One region of the Paenibacillus sp. FSL F4-0122 genome, then DNA from elsewhere that is predicted to be linked to it. Evidence: a T-box and tRNA genes for the amino acid it is inferred to sense, from the RefSeq annotation. Region 1 holds a T-box; the other holds one or more tRNA genes.
The links. The T-box of region 1 lies ahead of metG (methionine--tRNA ligase). A T-box ahead of a tRNA ligase gene usually reads a tRNA of that ligase, here a tRNA-Met.
Positions count from the first base shown of each region.

Region 2: it encodes a tRNA-Met, which carries the amino acid that the T-box ahead of metG (methionine--tRNA ligase) is inferred to sense. The anticodon was not compared.

Region 1 covers NZ_JBBODI010000001.1:5,250,889-5,259,772, forward strand. The annotation lists gene MHH49_RS22945 (DEAD/DEAH box helicase) at 1-260, shown strand, start outside; gene dapA (4-hydroxy-tetrahydrodipicolinate synthase) at 449-1,345, opposite strand; gene MHH49_RS22955 (LysR family transcriptional regulator) at 1,467-2,342, shown strand; gene MHH49_RS22960 (VOC family protein) at 2,313-2,735, opposite strand; gene htpG (molecular chaperone HtpG) at 2,989-4,869, shown strand; gene MHH49_RS22970 (DUF4362 domain-containing protein) at 4,931-5,395, opposite strand; T-box leader at 5,521-5,782, shown strand; gene metG (methionine--tRNA ligase) at 5,826-7,472, shown strand; gene MHH49_RS22980 (LysR family transcriptional regulator) at 7,481-8,350, opposite strand; gene MHH49_RS22985 (ABC transporter ATP-binding protein) at 8,501-8,884, shown strand, end outside.
Region 2 covers NZ_JBBODI010000001.1:4,067,464-4,076,347, reverse strand. The annotation lists gene MHH49_RS17555 (hypothetical protein) at 1-884, shown strand, start outside; one part of gene MHH49_RS17550 (IS3 family transposase) at 1,784-2,709, opposite strand; one part of gene MHH49_RS17550 (IS3 family transposase) at 2,709-3,342, opposite strand; gene MHH49_RS17545 (hypothetical protein) at 3,571-4,245, shown strand; gene MHH49_RS17540 (hypothetical protein) at 4,534-5,037, opposite strand; tRNA gene MHH49_RS17535 (tRNA-Ile) at 5,735-5,808, opposite strand; tRNA gene MHH49_RS17530 (tRNA-Met) at 5,853-5,929, opposite strand; gene MHH49_RS17525 (ABC transporter substrate-binding protein) at 6,289-7,773, opposite strand; gene pyrE (orotate phosphoribosyltransferase) at 8,816-8,884, opposite strand, start outside.

The sequences.
Region 1 (8,884 bases):
CTTATCCGATGTCTCGTAAAACGCAAATGAAGACAGATCGTTCTGCGAAACCGTCAGGTTCGAAAGCAGCAGCTTCGAGACCATCGTCTTCGAGACCGTCGAATTCCAAACCAGCAACTGCTAAACCTGCGGCAACAAAACCGGCAGCAACAAAATCAGCGGCATCCAAACCAGCTAAAGCAAAACCTAAGTCTAACCCTCCATTGAAGCCAAAGTCCGAGTGGTTCACAAAAGGAAGACAAAAAACGAGCAGCAGATAAGTAAGTTTGAATGCGTATCGTTTCTATAGCAAAATAAAAAAACGTCAGAGTAAACTGAACTGCACCCCAATTGTTAGACACAACTAACATTTGGAGGTGCAGTTTTTTATGTTTTATGTCCTGATGATTTACAACAAAAAACAGCCGCTAAACAGTTCCTCACTGTACAACGGCTGTTGTTATTTCATTTATGCGGTTGCTTCAATTGTATTGTCCTGAACATAGGGGCTCAGTTCTTGCTGAAGTCCTGTGCTGATGGAAGTCATAGGGAGGCGAAGCGTATCCGAGGATAGTAGGCCGTTTTGGTTAAGCATCCATTTAATTGGAGCGGGATTCGATTCCTTGAACAATAGGCGGATGATCGGCAGTAGTTGTTCAAAGCTTTCTTTAGCGAAGTCCACTTGACCAGATGTAAAGGCTTCAAAGATACGAAGGCATTCTGCCGGATAAACGTTGGCAGTAGCGAGCATACCTCCAGCTGCTCCGCAGCTAAGCATTTCATAAAAGAGGGAATCATCGCCGCCAAGCACAGGTTTAGCACCTGTACGGACTAACTCTGTAACCATTTTTGTACTGCCTGAGCAGTCTTTTAAACCGACAACATTATTCATTTCTAGGATTGTACGTGCAGTATCTACCGTCATGGCGGTACCTGTACGACTTGGAATATCATAAGCCATGATAGGTATGCCTACTTCTGCTGCTTTGCGGAAATGGGCAATGATACCCTCTTGTGAAGGACGACTATAATAAGGTACGACTACTAGTGCACAATCAGCACCAAGGTTTGCAGCAATTTCCGTGCGTGCAACCGTAGAGGCTGTATCATTGGTACCTGTACCAACTACTAAGGGGATTGATGTGGATTGTAGAAGCTCACGGGAAGTGTTTACTAGAAGCTGCATTTCATTTACGGTTACAGTGGGCGATTCTCCGGTGGTTCCATTAACGACCAGACCTTGTATGCTGTTGTTAATAATGTTCTTTACATAACGCTGATACGAATCCAAATCAACTTCACCAGCAGCATTGAACGGGGTGACCACGGGGACATAAACTCCATAAATCTGTTGTTCTGTAAGCATAAATTATCGGCCTCCAAAATATTTTAATTCCTCTACATACACTTTACCATGGAAAGTAGCATCGTCGTTAGCTATAATAAATGATATGGATCATCAAAAATATTGATGTTAGGGTGAGGTAATGGATTTAACCTATTTACGAACCTTCCGCGAGGTGGCTAAACGTCAGAGCTTTACGCGAGCTGCTGAAGAATTGGGATATGCACAATCAAGTGTGACGATGCAGATACAGAAGATAGAGAAGGAATATGGAGTACCTTTAATAGAGAGGCATGGCCGTCAGCTGCGGCTTACCCCGCCAGGAGAAGAGTTATTGAAGCTGTTCGTGGAGATTTTGGATTTGTATGATCGTTCAAAAGAAACCATCGCCCAGCAAATCGGAGGAACGATAACTATTGGGACGATAGATTCTTTAGCGGCCTTTTATTTACCTCCTTACCTGCAGCAGCTAAGGACTAAATTTCCGAAGCTGGATATTCATCTGCAAACGATGCAGGAAGCTAATCTTCTTGCCAAAATAAAAGATGGCGAAGTAGATCTAGGCTTAATGTTGGATCGCACCACTGCGGATTCCATCCTTGAGCGTACGATCGTCAGAGATGAGCCGCTTGTATTGATAGCCCCCATTCATCATCCGCTTGCCCAGATGGATACGGTAACCCTAAACGATCTGAATAACTGTGAGCTAATAGTCTCGGAGGAAAGCTGTATTTACCGCAGTCTGTTCGAGAATTTGTTAAAAGAGCACGGGATCATATTCCGCATAGGTTTTGAGCTTTCGAATCTGGAGGCCATCAAACGTTGTGTAATGAATGGCCTTGGAATTGCTTTGTTACCAAAAATCGTGGCAGAGGAAGAAATTGAACGAGGAAGCTTGGCGGAGCTGTCCTTTATTCATCCCGAAATTCACTTTGATCTGCAGCTTCTGATGCACCCTAAGAAGTGGAAATCACAACCGCTGCAATTTTTAATCCAAATGTTGCTTGCAAATCATTAATTTATTCCCATCAGGATCTTTCACAACAAACCAATGCTCATCTTGAATTTCAGTTACTAGCTCTACACCGAGAGCCTTCACATAATTGAAAGAGGCTTGCAGATCATCGGTCAGTAATAAAAAAGCTGGTGTTGTAATGGGCGGTGTTCCTTCAGGTTCTAAGCCGCCCCACAACGGCATGGTATCCAGGATGATTCCAGTGTTTCCCTGCATAGGCAGCGGGCATAAATGACCGTTCATGATCTTACAATCTGTCTCTGGAAGCCCCAGGACTTGGCAATACCAGCGACGGGATTTTTCAATATCATGTACGGGAATGAATACACTGCCAATTAAGTTCTTTACGGGGCTTTTTATTGTGGAATTTAAAGCGGACATTGCTTGTTCATTCATTTAAAGACCTCCCAAATCCGAAATGGATAAACCTTTATTTGGAAATTATGTATCTAATCTATTTAAATCATACAATCAATAGGATTGCAAGGGAATTGTAAATGGTTATATTTTCATATGAAAGTAGCCAAAAAATTTGACATTGAAAATCAGTTTATGTTATATAAAAAGAAGAATTAGCACTCATCTAAGAAGAGTGCTAATCACGGAATGATGAATAATAAGGTTATTTTGAAAGGAGATTTATTTATTCATGGCCAAAAAAGAGTTTAAAGCCGAATCGAAAAGATTGCTGGAAATGATGATTAACTCCATTTATACTCAACGGGAAATTTTCCTGCGTGAACTGATTTCCAATGCAAGTGATGCGATTGATAAGATCTATTACAAAGCCTTAGCTGATGAAGGCCTGGTCTTCAATAAAGAGGATTATTATATTAAAGTGACCGCCGATAAGGCGAACAGAACCTTGACGATTTCCGATACAGGTATCGGGATGACACAAGAGGAGCTGGAGAATAACTTAGGTACAATCGCGAAGAGTGGATCTCTTGCTTTTAAGAAAGAGAACGAAGCTAAAGATGGCCACAATATCATCGGACAGTTCGGAGTGGGCTTCTACGCTGCGTTTATGGTGGCTGATGACGTTATAGTGATCAGTAAGGCATTAGGCAGCGACGAGGCCTTTAAATGGGAGTCTAAGGGCGCTGACGGCTATACCATCGAGACTGTTGAGAAGGATTCTGTCGGCACTGATGTGATTTTGAAGATTAAAGAGAATACTGAAGAAGATCAATATGATGAATATTTGGAAGAATATCGCCTGAAATCCATCATTAAAAAATACTCCGACTTCATCCGTTTCCCAATCAAAATGGACTTGAAGGAACAAAAGCCAAAAGAAGGCACGGAGAATGAGTTCGAAGAAGTTGTTCAAGAACAAACCGTAAACAGCATGGTGCCAATCTGGCGCAAGAACAAAAGCGAGCTGACTACAGAAGATTACGATAACTTCTATGCAGAGAAACGTTACGGCTTCGATAAGCCGCTTAAACATATTCATATCAGTGCTGATGGTGCTGTAGTGTACAATGCGATTTTGTTCATCCCAGAAAATACACCGTTTGACTATTACACAAAGGAATATGAAAAAGGTCTTGAGCTCTATTCCAACGGTGTGTTGATCATGAACAAATGTGCGGATCTGCTGCCTGATTACTTCAGTTTTGTAAAAGGTATGGTGGACTCAGAGGATCTTTCCTTGAACATTTCCAGAGAGATGCTCCAGCATGACCGTCAGCTGACTCTGATCGCTAAGAACATTAAGAATAAAGTGAAAAGCCAACTGCAAAGCCTGCTGAAGGATGAAAGAGAGAAATATGAGCAGTTCTATAATGCTTTTGGCAGACAGCTTAAGTTTGGTGTTTATAACGATTATGGGATGCACAAAGACACCCTTCAAGATTTGCTGATGTTCTACTCCTCCAAGGAGAAGAAGCTGGTTACACTGGACGAATACGTCTCAAGAATGCCAGAAGATCAGAAGTATATCTACTATGCTTCCGGAGAGTCGATCGACAGAATCGAAAAGCTCCCGCAAACCGAGCTTGTATCGGATAAAGGGTATGAAATTCTCTACTTCACTGATGATATTGATGAATTTGCGATCAAGATGATTCAGTCTTATAAGGAAAAAGAATTTAAATCCGTATCCAGCGGAGATCTGGGGATCGAAGCCGACGAAGCGGACAAGCCAACGGAAGCGGAAGAGAACGAAAACAAGGAGCTTTTTGAAGCGATGAAGGACATCCTGTCCGGCAAAGTGAAAAATGTTAAAGCTTCCAAACGTTTGAAGACTCATCCGGTATGTCTCTCTGCAGAAGGTGAGCTGACGATCGAGATGGAGAAAATTCTGAAATCGATGCCGAATGGCCAAGAGGTGCAAGCGGATAAGGTACTTGAAATCAACATCCATCACGAAGTATTCCAGTCCTTGAAGGCGGCAGCAGAGAACGACAAAGAAAAGCTCGGTTTATACACGAACCTGCTGTACAACCAAGCCCTGTTGATCGAAGGTCTACAGGTTAGTGATCCAGTTCAATTCACCAATGATATTTGCAAAATCATGAAATAATATGAAGTAACGAGACCATCCAATTGTATTATGATTGGGTGGTCTTTTTTATTTCAGCATTTCATTTTGTTGTGCGAAAAAGGTAGTAATCAATTTCAGAGTCATTATTTGTGCAACCGCTGATCGAATAGATAATTTCACCTTGTGTGCTTTTTTTACTCGTCACTTCGGAGCAGGTATCGGTTCTGACTCCTGTGTTGCTTCCACCGAATGCATCATTAGAGGTATCATAGCTGTAATTAATCACGTTACCGTCAAATTTTAAATCCTTAAATATGGGATCGCCTTCATCTGTGTAACTTGTAACGCGTATATTGTCTGCTTTTTTGCTGGAGAGATTCGTTATAAATTGCTCGAATTTATCGAGGTTGTACACTTTTTCCCAAGAAACAATATCCCCTCTACTGATGGCTTCTTTGGAAGTATAGGGCTCACTTTTAGGTACAGAATTGACTTGATTATCGGAGCAGCTCCATACCCCTGCTAGTAAAAGAACAGAGAGTGTAAGCAAATTTACCTTTTTCACTGAGGGACCTCCTTGTAACGTATTTATATAAAAGACGAAGATTAACTGGAAAAGTTACAGTGAGCTTGATTTTTCACATTGACAATAAACAACAAATTGAGTATTATTTTCTCTAACTTGAATATGTAAAAGCAAAGAAGAGAAAGAGTACCACGGCAATTCTTTCAACAGAGAGCTCCGGTCGCTGAAAAGGAGTAAAGAAAACCCTTGGGAATATGGTCTCAGAGCTGCGCATCGAAACCTTATGGGTTGTAGGCTGCGCCGGAACCTGCATCCGTTACAGTGCTAGGGTATAAACGTTAATTAACGTCGTACCTGAAGAGGTAAATGTCATGAGGCATTTATAAAATTAGGTGGTAACACGTGAGTAGAACTCTCGTCCTTTGTGGATGGGAGTTTTTTTGTTGTCTAAAAAAGGAGGAGAAGGTTAATGAGTAATGTGTTTATAGGTGGCGCTTGGCCGTATGCGAATGGATCTTTACATCTGGGGAGATTATCAAGTGTGTTGCCTGGGGATGTGCTGGCACGATATTTTCGCTCCAAAGGGGATAACGTATTATATGTATCAGGCAGTGATTGCCATGGAACACCCGTAGCGGTTCAGGCTGCGAATGAAGGGATTACGCCCGGAGCTTTTGCAAGCAGATATCATGAAGAGTTTCTGAAGTGTTTTGAACAGCTGGGATTTAGTTATGATCTATATACTCGAACGGATCAACAGCAGCATCATAAGGTCGTGCAAGAGTTGTTTACAAAGCTACTAGAGAATGGTCATTTATATAAAAAAACCATTGCGCAATGTTACTGCGAGGTGGATCAGCGCTTTTTGCCAGACAGATATGTGGAAGGGACTTGTCCGGTATGTGGCCAGCGGGCGCGAGGGGATCAATGTGATTATTGTTCTACCATTCTAGATCCTGCCGATTTGTTAGACAGAGTCTGCAAATTATGTGGGAGTACACCAATAGAACGGCCGACAGAACATTATTATCTTAGCTTATCTAATTTTCAGTCTGAATTAACGGAATATGTAGCGGAAGCACAATTTTGGAGAGATAACGCTATAAAACTGACCAAACGTTATTTACAAGAAGAGCTGCAGGACCGCGCGGTAACAAGAGACTTGTCTTGGGGTGTAGATGTTCCTGTGGCTGGATTTGAAGATAAAAAGATTTATGTTTGGATTGAGGCGGTAAGTGGTTATTTATCAGCCAGTAAGCAGTGGGCTGCACAGTCCGGAGGAAGCTGGGAGGATTTTTGGTTAGAGGAAAAAAGGAAGATAACCGCTTATTATGTGCATGGTAAAGACAATATTCCTTTTCACACTTTAATATGGCCGGCTGTGTTATTAGGAGCAGGAGGTCTGCATTTACCGGACAGGATTATATCTAGCGAATATTTAACCCTTGAAGGGCAGAAGTTCTCCACTAGCCGAAACTGGGCGGTCTGGGTACCTGATATTTTAGAGCGGTATCAGCCAGATTCTATTCGTTATTTCTTAATTGCCAATGGACCCGAGAAGCGGGACACGGATTTTTCCTGGAGAGAGTTTATTTATAGCCATAATGGAGAGCTGCTTGGAGCATTTGGTAACTTTGTGAATCGTTCATTGGCTTTTGTAGATAAGTTTTATGAAGGGAAAGTGCCGAATGGGCAATTGGATAAGGGGTGGAATGACAACATTGACCTCTTGTATCTCGAATCAGGGCGGCTTATTGAGGCTGGGAATATAAAAGATGCGCTGGAGTATATTTTTTCTTATGTGCGCAAGGCAAACCAGTATTTCGACCTGCAAAAACCATGGATACAGATAAAAGAGGATCAGGTTTCTTGTGATTCTGCAATATACACATGTGTGCAGATTATTGCGAACCTAGCGAATTTGTTACATCCGTTTCTGCCGTTCTCTTGTGACAAGATCAGGGGGTTCCTGTCGTTAGAACTACCGAATTGGCAGCCTTGCTCGGTACCCCCTTACCAACAGGTTACTGAATTACAATTATTGTTTGAACGAATTGATATTAACCGTATTAAAGAAGAAGAGGATAGGCTCGTTCAACAACAAGTGAATAAATAGAGCTGGTATTATCCATTCTTGAAACTCTCAATAAACTTTGAAGCCAATGATGACAAGTATTTATCCTTAATCCAGACGGCGGCGACCCGCGTGCGTAGTGATTCACTACTGATTTCTTTATAGATCAAATTACTGTTACTCGTTAATTCGAAAGCGGATTTGGGGATGATTCCGATGCCAAGACCAGCGTTTGCCCAGAGCAGTGTTGTCCTAGCATCATCATTCATGCAGAAAATCAGCGGATCAAAGCCGTTCTCAAGACATGTTTCCCGGATAAGCTGCTCAAAACGGCGGTAGATAATAAGCGGCTTATCCTTTAGCTCACCGATCTCAATAAAGTTTTCATCCGTTTTCCAGTCATACTCAGGTGTCATTACGGCAATCATAGGTTCAGCTTGTGTGTAAAGACATTCTAAATTTGTACCATTAAAGGGTGTCCTTACAATTCCGACTTCGACAATGCCTTTATTCAAGAGGTCAATGATTCTAAAGGTATTTCCTTCATGAATCTCAAACTTCACACCTTTATAGGTTTTGTGAAATTCACATAGCCGATCTTGAAGCAACGTAGCTCCAGAGGAAGAAACTGTACCAATGGCTAGGGTTCCTTTTAAACCTTTGACAAAATCAGTGAGCTCACGGGCAGTGGAATCTGCCAGCTCCAGAATTTGTTGGGCACGGTCCCGCAAAATGGCTCCAGCTTCAGTGAGCTGCACGCTGCGTGGACCTCGTTCCACTAGCTTTACACCGAGTTCTTCCTCCAGGAGCTTTAGCTGCTGGCTCAGCGGAGGCTGGGCCATTTGCAGTTTTTTGGCTGCAGATGTGATCTGTCCTTCCTCAGCTATCGCCATAAAATATTTAAGCTGTCTAATATCCATATAAAAATCCTCCGAACTTGAGATATGCTAATCGTATGGGAGCGATACGAATCCAATATTATTAATATGTGAGTAGATATGCCATAATCATAACTGTTCTTATACATATTTCAAGTGGTTAAATACTTCTTATGTTGGGTGTGGATAAATTTGTTCAAAATTGCAGTATATTTAAAGCCGTACAAAAAAGAAGCGATCATTGGACCGATCTTCAAACTGATGGAAGCGATTCTGGAGCTGATTTTGCCTACCATTGTCGCATTGATCATCAACAACGGGGTTGGCAATCATGACAGCGCCTATGTTTACCGCATGGGTGGCCTAATGGTGCTGATGTCACTGCTTGGCTTCGGCTGCTCCATGGTATGCCAATATTATGCAGCCCGGGCTTCACAGGGATTCGGTACGACACTACGCAATAAGATGTTTAGACATATTACATCCTTGTCGTATGCTGAACTGGATACCTTAGGTACGCCTACACTGATTAATCGGATTACCAATGACGTAAACCAGCTGCAAATTGCTGTGGCC
Region 2 (8,884 bases), 1.2 Mb from region 1:
AGCGGAAACGTCCGCACAAGACAGTTTATATCGCGGCAAGTGTCGTGCTCGCCGCAGGAATCGGTCTGGCTGGGCCTAGTATATGGCAGCAGTTGAACAGTCAGAGCTCCCCGGGGCAGGTTGCCCAGGTAACTCCGGGTGTAAGCAATGCTGGCAATTCGGGCACAGCTACATCGGGCAGCATTGTCATTCCCAAGCTGAAACTGCCAGATAAGGAATCTGGCGTGAAGGCAGATATGATCGCCTTGGTCGTGTATAAAAATAATATTTACACACAGTCAGCGACTCGCATCGACGCTGCCGATGCTGCCGCTCTGCGCGGTGACAAGTTAGGACGCACTACAGGCGGCATCAACGAATGGAGCGGTAACGACGAATATATTGAGTTAGCCTCGAACATCGGCGAAACGGATCTCTATTCCGTGAAGGGCTATGACTCCAGCTTCCTGATTATGTCCTATTCGGAAATCAACGGCGAGGTATTCGCTGAACTGTATGAGCACACGAACGGCATCACCATAAACAGCGGCGCCGACCTATTCGGCAAGCTGAATCTTGAAGGCCGAGTTACTTCAGCTCAGTGGGAAAGCTTCAACAGCTGGAACAACGGCCTCCAGCAGCAGGCGCCAATCGCCAATGGCGAGGCGCTTGATGGCTTCCTGACAGCACTCCAAGCGGCTAAACCGCTGACAGCAGAGCCGCTGATCGAGCAAGGCATCTACGACAGCGAAGACCGCAAGATCATCTATCTGCAGCTGGAAGACAACGCCCGAGTAGAGCTGACGCTGTTCGGTCAAGGACTTGTACGCTACGGTCAGGCACCGGTATTCTTCGAGGTCGAATCCGGGGCATTCCAGCAACTGTGGGACAGCATGAAACTTTAGGGATGTTGGTGGATACCCAGGGCCTGCGGTTGGGATTGCGATCGGGATTGCGATCGGGACTGCGATCGGGACTGCGACTAGGGCTGCGGTTGGGATCGAGATTGCGATCGGGACTGCGATTGAGATTGCGATTGGGACTGCGATCGGGACTGCGACTAGGGCTGCGGTTGGGATCGCGATTGCGATCGGGACTGCGATTGAGATTGCGATTGGGACTGCGATCGGGACTGCGATCGGGACTGCGATCGGGACTGCGATCGAGATTGAGATTGGGACTGCGGTCGGAAGCAATTGGGTACATCGTTTCGGTCGCCTTGCTCTCCATTGGAGGAATTTAGCTGACTGCTAACAAAACCGGCGCTGCTTCCAAACCATTTCATGGTTTGGAGCAGTGCCGTTTTGTGCTTTACTGTATGGTTTATGAGCCCGCATACTAGATATGCTGGTTGTAGAGGTGAAACTACTGACTGTTCCTTTATAGGCTACTTCTCATTGTAATTTCTGCAACTACATCTGCGAGGAGCATGGCACTAACGAGCTAACGAGCTAACCTCCTTCACCTCGAGCTATCGGACCTAGATGCCGCTATTTGCTGATTTTCAGCCTTTGGAGCATGGTTTCGGACTCCATGGACGCTAATGCCTAGAAAGAGACTCAAATGCGGTACTTTTTATGCCAATAGCGACTATGGAGTCCGTTAGAATTGCAAATGTGGAGAAAAACCTCTTTAAGGATCAGCTGGGTCCGATAGGAGCCTCATACCAAAAATGCTCCCTAATCAAACGAAGTTTGGTGTTTAGTATAAGTAAGTTTGCAGCAAGAAAGAGTGCCCCAACAGCTATTTTATCGGATACTGAACTGCACCCCGTCAAGTAGACAGCACAAAAAATAAAAGTAGTTTAAGCGGCCTTAGTCCTAAATTCAATGGGACTGAGGCCGTTTAGTTTTGCCTGTAACCGTTCGTTATTATAAAAGTGAATGTAGGTATCAATATCTGTTTGGAGTTCTTCAAAGGTCTGGTAGGTATGTAAGTAGTACTTCTCACATTTCAATGTTCCCCAGAAGGATTCCATCGGCGAATTGTCAATGCAGCAGCCTACTCGGGACATGCTTTGCTTCAGTTCTGCATCGTCCAGCATCTTCTTAAAATGCAGAGAGGTATACTGGAAACCACGGTCGCTATGGAGTAAGGTTCGGCTCTCCGGTGCTGCCTGCAAAGCTAATTCCAGTGTGTTAAAAACTAGCGAATTATTATTGGAATGACCCAGAACGTAAGCAACAATGGACTTGTCATACAGATCTTTTATTGCACTTAAATACGCCTTCTTGCCGTTGCCGTATTTGAATTCCGTTACATCCGTTACCCATTTTTGGTTTGGAGCTTCAGCCTCAAAATTACGGTTCAGCACATTCTCTGCAACCTGCTGAGGCGTGGAGCCTACATACTTCTTTCTCTTTCTGCGGATGACTGACTGGATACCTTGGCATCTCATCAGCCGGTACACTCGCTTTGCGTTAATAGATTTATCCATTTGTCTGCGCAAATGCAGGGTCAATTGGCGATACCCAAAGGTTCGTTCCACCTTCTCATACAAGAGGAGCATGGCCTCTGTCAGTTTCTCGTTGTCAGCCTCTCGAAAACTGGGTTTGCGATTCAACCATTTGTAATAACTTGACCGTGAAATCCCTGCGATGTCACACAAAAGCCGAATGGAGCAAGACTGTTCCTGCTGAACAGCCTGAATGGCCAGGTAGATATTCACCTGGCGAATGGTTCTTAACGCCTCCTCTTTTCGAGTTCCTCTAACTTTTTTAGAAAAGCATTCTCCGCACGCAGGCGTGCATTCTCGTATTCCAGCTTTTGCATCGCGAGTTTGTGGCGATCTGCTTCCGTAAGTTCTTCAGGCGCTTTGGTGCGTCCTCTACCGTCTCGTAATGCCTCTTCACCACCTGCTTCGTACTTCTTTACCCAGCTATATACTTGTTGGTAAGACACGTGAAAATGGCTTGCCGCCTTCGCATAGTCTTCTCCGTTCGAAAGGCAGTACAGCACGATATTTATCCGTTCCTGCCAAGTGGTTACGCGTCCTTTGGTCATAGCTTTAGTTCCTCCTGAATGAGCTGTTAAGCTGTTGCTATGACCATTATACTTCCTAATCCAGTTGGCGAGTTGGGTTGCACTTGCAATCTTATACTTGCAGATGATTTGGTTTTGCGACAATCCTCCCTCGAGATAATCCTTAACGGCATAGAGTTTAAGTTCTGCAGAATACGTACGATTGTAGCTTCGGACTTCCAGCCCTTCGTATCCATACAATTGATAACGTTGCCGCCACTTCACTATAGAGTTTTTGGATATTCCATACTTCCGGGCCGCAGCTTTCAAACCAATGTCGCCCCGTTCAATTTCTTGGAGAATCGTTAACTTTTCCAGTGCTGTATACTTCTTTTGTTCCATAAAAATGCTCCCCATACAGCGACAGGTTTTTATTATTTCACCTGTCTACTATATGGGGAGCATATCATACCGGATAACTCTTTCTTTTTTTCTGTCCATAACAAATCTTTCATACTCCAGAGTCCTTATGTTACTAATCCTCAGTCAAATACAATTCAAATTTCCTCACTATTAAACTATTTCACATGGTAAAATAAACCTGATTTAAATAAAAGGAGAGTACATAATATGGGATTTTTCAAAGGAGTATTACAGGGTCTTCTTACAATAATAGAAGATAGAGAATATCAGAAACTTTCGGAATCAAATACTATAAAAATCGATAATAAATTAACTTATACTCCAACAGTAAACAGACAATTCGCCATCATTGAAATTAAAGGTAATAATTATCTGCATAAAGATAGCATATTGAGCATGAAATTGAGTTCAGGATTTTTATCCATTGAAAACGTTATGATAAGTCGTTCATTAGTGTCAGGAAATCTTGATATGCTTAATTTATCGCAAGATGACTTTAACAATGGCGTTAACCTATATGGAATGATTTCCGATGAACGACAGAATGTAACAGAGATAGTATGTTGCTTGAAAAATGATATTTCCTTAATTCAAGGGTACGTTCAAGAAGCACTCGCTATTAAAAAGATTGAAGCTGAAAGAAAATTCATAATTCAACAAAATGAACAACTTAGGAAAGAAGAGGAAGAAAAACGAAAAAAATCACAAAAAGAATACTTCCAAACGCATATCAAAGAAAAACAAATTATGAAATATGGAATACGTCACACTAAATGCTGGAGATGTCATGCTCCTTTAGGCACTGAGACACACCCTATTCATTATTCTTGTGGTTGGCTCCAGTGTGACTGCGGTGCATGTAAATGCAATTATCACAGATAGTAAAAGAGTATTTTCGTTTTCATCGGTTACTTCTCCTTAGTGGGTACTTGTAAACTCAACCGCGGTGACCGGGGGCTAGAGTTATTGCTGGATTAATTCTTTACGAAGCAATTTGCCCCAAAGGCAAATCAAAAGTACGCAGTATTTAGAGCATGCTTCTACATTGTGCGTTCAGTCATTCGCGAGCATCTCCTGTTGAGCATTATAGTTCGACTACTACGACATAAAAAAGGAACGCCCACCATGGACGCTCCTTTTTTTCTTATTCGTCTACAAAATTCTAGCTAGTTACGCATTTACACTTTCCGATTTTCGATCCTGTCTTGCGTGTAATGTTTTCATTGCAAATCTTGCTATCGGCTGCGCAACCAACAGTTCAATCCAAAATGCTATACCAAAGTTTCTTGGCCAGATGTGAAGGAAATTTTTAAGTGGATCCAGGCTTATTTGTTTCGTCCCAACCCATGTGCCGATAATTGATAGTAAAATAGATAACACCGTGACATTCAATAAAGTATTCAACAGAATCCTTGCATTAAATCCATCTGTTTGTCCCATGAATTTCGGCATCACTTTCCCAACAATCGGTCCTGCAACTAATCTTACAGATAAAACTACGATCATCCACATAAACGGAATAACCTTTAGTGTATCTATATACACTTCCTTACTGAAGCCACGTTCCAACCCCACAATAATAGGGGCAATAGTGTTTACTGAAATGATTGAAATAATGAGTAAAAATAGTATACCTTCTTTTCCGTTTCTGGGCAGTCTTTTGTCTCCATGCATGTTTGTCATCTCCGTGAATAATATTTCAGATGGCAGACGTATCATGAGACATATATTTTTGGCCCAACAAAAAAGACCAATATCTCTACACACTGATTTAATAATTATAACATTTATTTAAAATGAATGTCAGACCTTCTACTAAAATTTATTAAATCGCCCTACTAACAAAGAACAGTTACCTGCATGCGCCTTACCAAGAGCGGCAGTGGCAGAGAAGTAAACTGCCGTACTCTACAAACGACACTAGAAATATTCTAGATTGGCTACAATGATAACCAGTGGTACTTTGCAAGGTTTTTCAGAATATTATTGATGGTCTTAGGGAACGCTATACGCAAATCGGGGCTAAAAAAAGAATACGAGGACTCATACAAGGAAATTGACTTAGTATGTTGCTACTCTGGTCGGAGCTATATAAAGCTAAAGGTAGCTGCTGAACGACTGGGTATGACTCCAGCGATGTTCAACGAATAATACTCACACCTACTCCCAATCATGCAAGAAGAGGCCGTTGATAAAATTGAAGCAGAACTGAATAAATACGCTGAAAAACAGCTCGAAACTGCAGAAAAATAATTCCCGTTAGCAAATCCGTTAGCAAACTCAAAATTCTGTTATTTATCCATTCTACTTTCTTATATTGCTAAGCTTATAGACAGCAAAAAACCCTTACAAAGTAAGGGTTTTTGATAAGTGGGCCCTGAGGGACTCGAACCCCCGACCAATCGGTTATGAGCCGACCGCTCTAACCAACTGAGCTAAGGGCCCGGATCTAAAAATATCCGAATGTACAATTGCTGTTGTAATAAAATTGGTTGCGGGGGCAGGATTTGAACCTGCGACCTTCGGGTTATGAGCCCGACGAGCTACCGGGCTGCTCCACCCCGCGTCAGAAATAATATTCAAACAGCGACAATAAATAATATACAGTACAAAATGGGTCTACGTCAAGGATGAATTTGTAAAAGTTCTCAAGGCAAAAATCTAACCCCATATCTTCCTTTGCGGGATCGATAAATTTCCACAAAACTTGGGTCATGATAGCCATAAATCCAGCCATCTTGCTCCAACCTTTTTGCTAAACAACCTGCTTGAAATCTCGTTCTGAACAGTTTCGCGAAGTATATCCAATTCATGATGCCCTCTTCTCCTTTTCGCAAATTAATCTCACGCTGCTCTGAACTTATCATGCCCAAGTTCCACAAAATAAGCCACCGGAAATCCGGTGGCCGCTACATATTCCAAAACTTAATCCCCTATAGAGTCGAAATAATATGTGGGATCTTTTTCGAGCGTACCCAGCATGGTATTCCCTTGCTTCTCCCAAGCTTTGAGGGCACTCTCCACCGTTCTTTTGCCCTGATAAACTTCTGTGAATAGTTGGCGCCCAACATCGTTAATACGGCTAATTCCAGGCTTCTGTGTTTGTAGGACGTTCATCAAAGGATCATTGGCTGGTAATGGTTTGAGCGTATAGAAGGATTCCAGATTTACTGAAGGTACCTTCGTGGTAATGTAATCCTTACGGGAAGTTAGTTCCCCGCGAGTATGAGCTTTAATTTTGGCTACCTCATTACTGTTGACGAACTTGATCAAATCCCAAGCATCTTCCTTATTAGCAGCCATAGTGTTGATAGCCATCATATTACCTACCCAAGTACCTACAGCCACTCCTGGTTTCTCCTTAAAAGTAGGTACGGTAACGAAACCCCAATCGACGGGACTGTAATTTTTAATTTTTGCTGCATTGCGGCTCACACCTGCAAGCTCATTAAGATAATCGTATTCTCCAATTACCATTGCAGCTTTTCCGGTAAGGAATAGATCCCCTTGGACAGGACTATACGTGCTCCGTTCTGTTTCTATAAAATCCATACCGTTTAACCCAGGTGTAATTTGCTTTTTCACCAATTGGCTGTAGGTCGTCCAAGCTTGACTCCACTGTGTTTGGTTTACCTCCATCTTATGTCCCTTGTTGTCATACATAGCAAGCTCAAGCGGTGAGACATAGGTCTGCATATCCCAGAAAGGATCGCTCATATAACGGTTCATCGAAAATCCATATATACGCTTATCTTTATTTGTCGATTTCTTGGTCACCTTTTCGGCCAGCGCGAACACTTCATCCCAAGTCATTCCGTCCGTCGGATAACCTACACCAGCAGCATCAAAAATACCTTTGTTAAAATATAACGCACTCGACATAAAGGTCGGTGCTAACGCGTAAAGACTTCCTCCACCCAGCTCACGTACTCCATTTAACATTGTAGGTGCCATATTGCTTAAATCATATTGATCTCGTGCGATAAGCGGCTCCAGCGATTGCACCAGATTATGCTTCACCAAACTCTTCACCAATGTACTATCACCGACGATTACATCAACTGGCTGTGCACCGCCCATAATTGTTCGGATATTCTCCAGATTATCTGGGTTAACCTCTGGATAGGTGCTGTCAAAACGAAGCTCATTCATATTGATGGCTGGAATAATCTCAAGTTTGATTTCAGGATGCTGCAATTCATACATATCTGTAAACTGCTGACGAAAAGAAGAATCGTCTTCTCCAGACCAGAGGCTGCCAATACGTAACACGCGCTGTTCTGTAGATGGCTTAGAAGCCTCTGCCCAGGCTGTATGCCTGCTTTCAGAAATTAAAGGCAATAGCAGTGCAGCACATACTCCAAAGCTTAACCAGCGCCGCCATAGCCTTCTATTATTTATATGATTCATTCTTGAACCCTCCCATAAAATACTCAATCCATCCACCTTATGAATAATTACCCATAATTCTAGTAACAGTATATAGCTTTATTCAGGAGGGGAAGTTACAGGCTGTTTAAAGTTATGCTACGATTTCTTCATATTATTTCTATAAAAAACATTCCGGGAGTTTTCTGAGGATCCTGATATGCCTTTCTACGGTAAGATAATTGCACTTTGTGCAACTATTACAGCTGTGTGTGTTGCGCTTCTCCTTTTAATTGCACTATGTGCAGTTAAAAAATGTTATTAGGTGCTTTCGGCGGATTTCTGGTGGATATAATTGCACAAAGTGCAACTATATCGCCAGATCCTCTAATGAATGTTAGTTTAAGTGCACGAACTGCAACTATTCGGCGTTTGTGACGACAGTGCGATGAAATCACCAGGTGTCAGAGCGCAATATACCAGAGCGACAGAGCGTAATACCAGAGTGACAGAGCGCAATAAACCAGAGTGACAGAGCACAATATACCAGAGCGACAGTGCGCAGGTCAGCCAAATGTCAGAATGTGAATGTGAATGCAAACACCAAAACCCTACTCTCCACTCCACTCTACTTTTCCTTTTACCAATACAGCATTTGCCTTCCCTACTAACTAACCTACTAACTAACCTGCTGCCTTTCCTATGACCGGCACAAATCGCCCCTTCTACGCAGGATAATTGCACTTTGTACAACTATTAAAGCCGAATGTATTATGCTTCTTCCTTTTAATTGCACTATGTGCAGTTAAAAAACGTTATTAGGTGCTTTCGGCGGATTTCTGGCGGATATAATTGCACAAAGTGCAACTATATCCGCCAGATCCTCTAAGGAAGGTTAGTTTAAGTGCACGAACTGCAACTATTCTGCGTGTGTGACGACATTGCGATGGCATCACCGGGGCAGAATATAGTATTCCAGAGTGTCAGAGCACCTTTTCCTTTTAATTGCACTCGGTGCAGTTAAAAAGAAAAGCCTCCCACCAAAATGTGAGAGGCCCGTCCAATCTATACACAGGTATTTATTTTAAACGCCAAATGCGGACGGATCTTTTCTCCAAGATTTCAGCAGTTCCACATCCGTAGCTGCGATCTC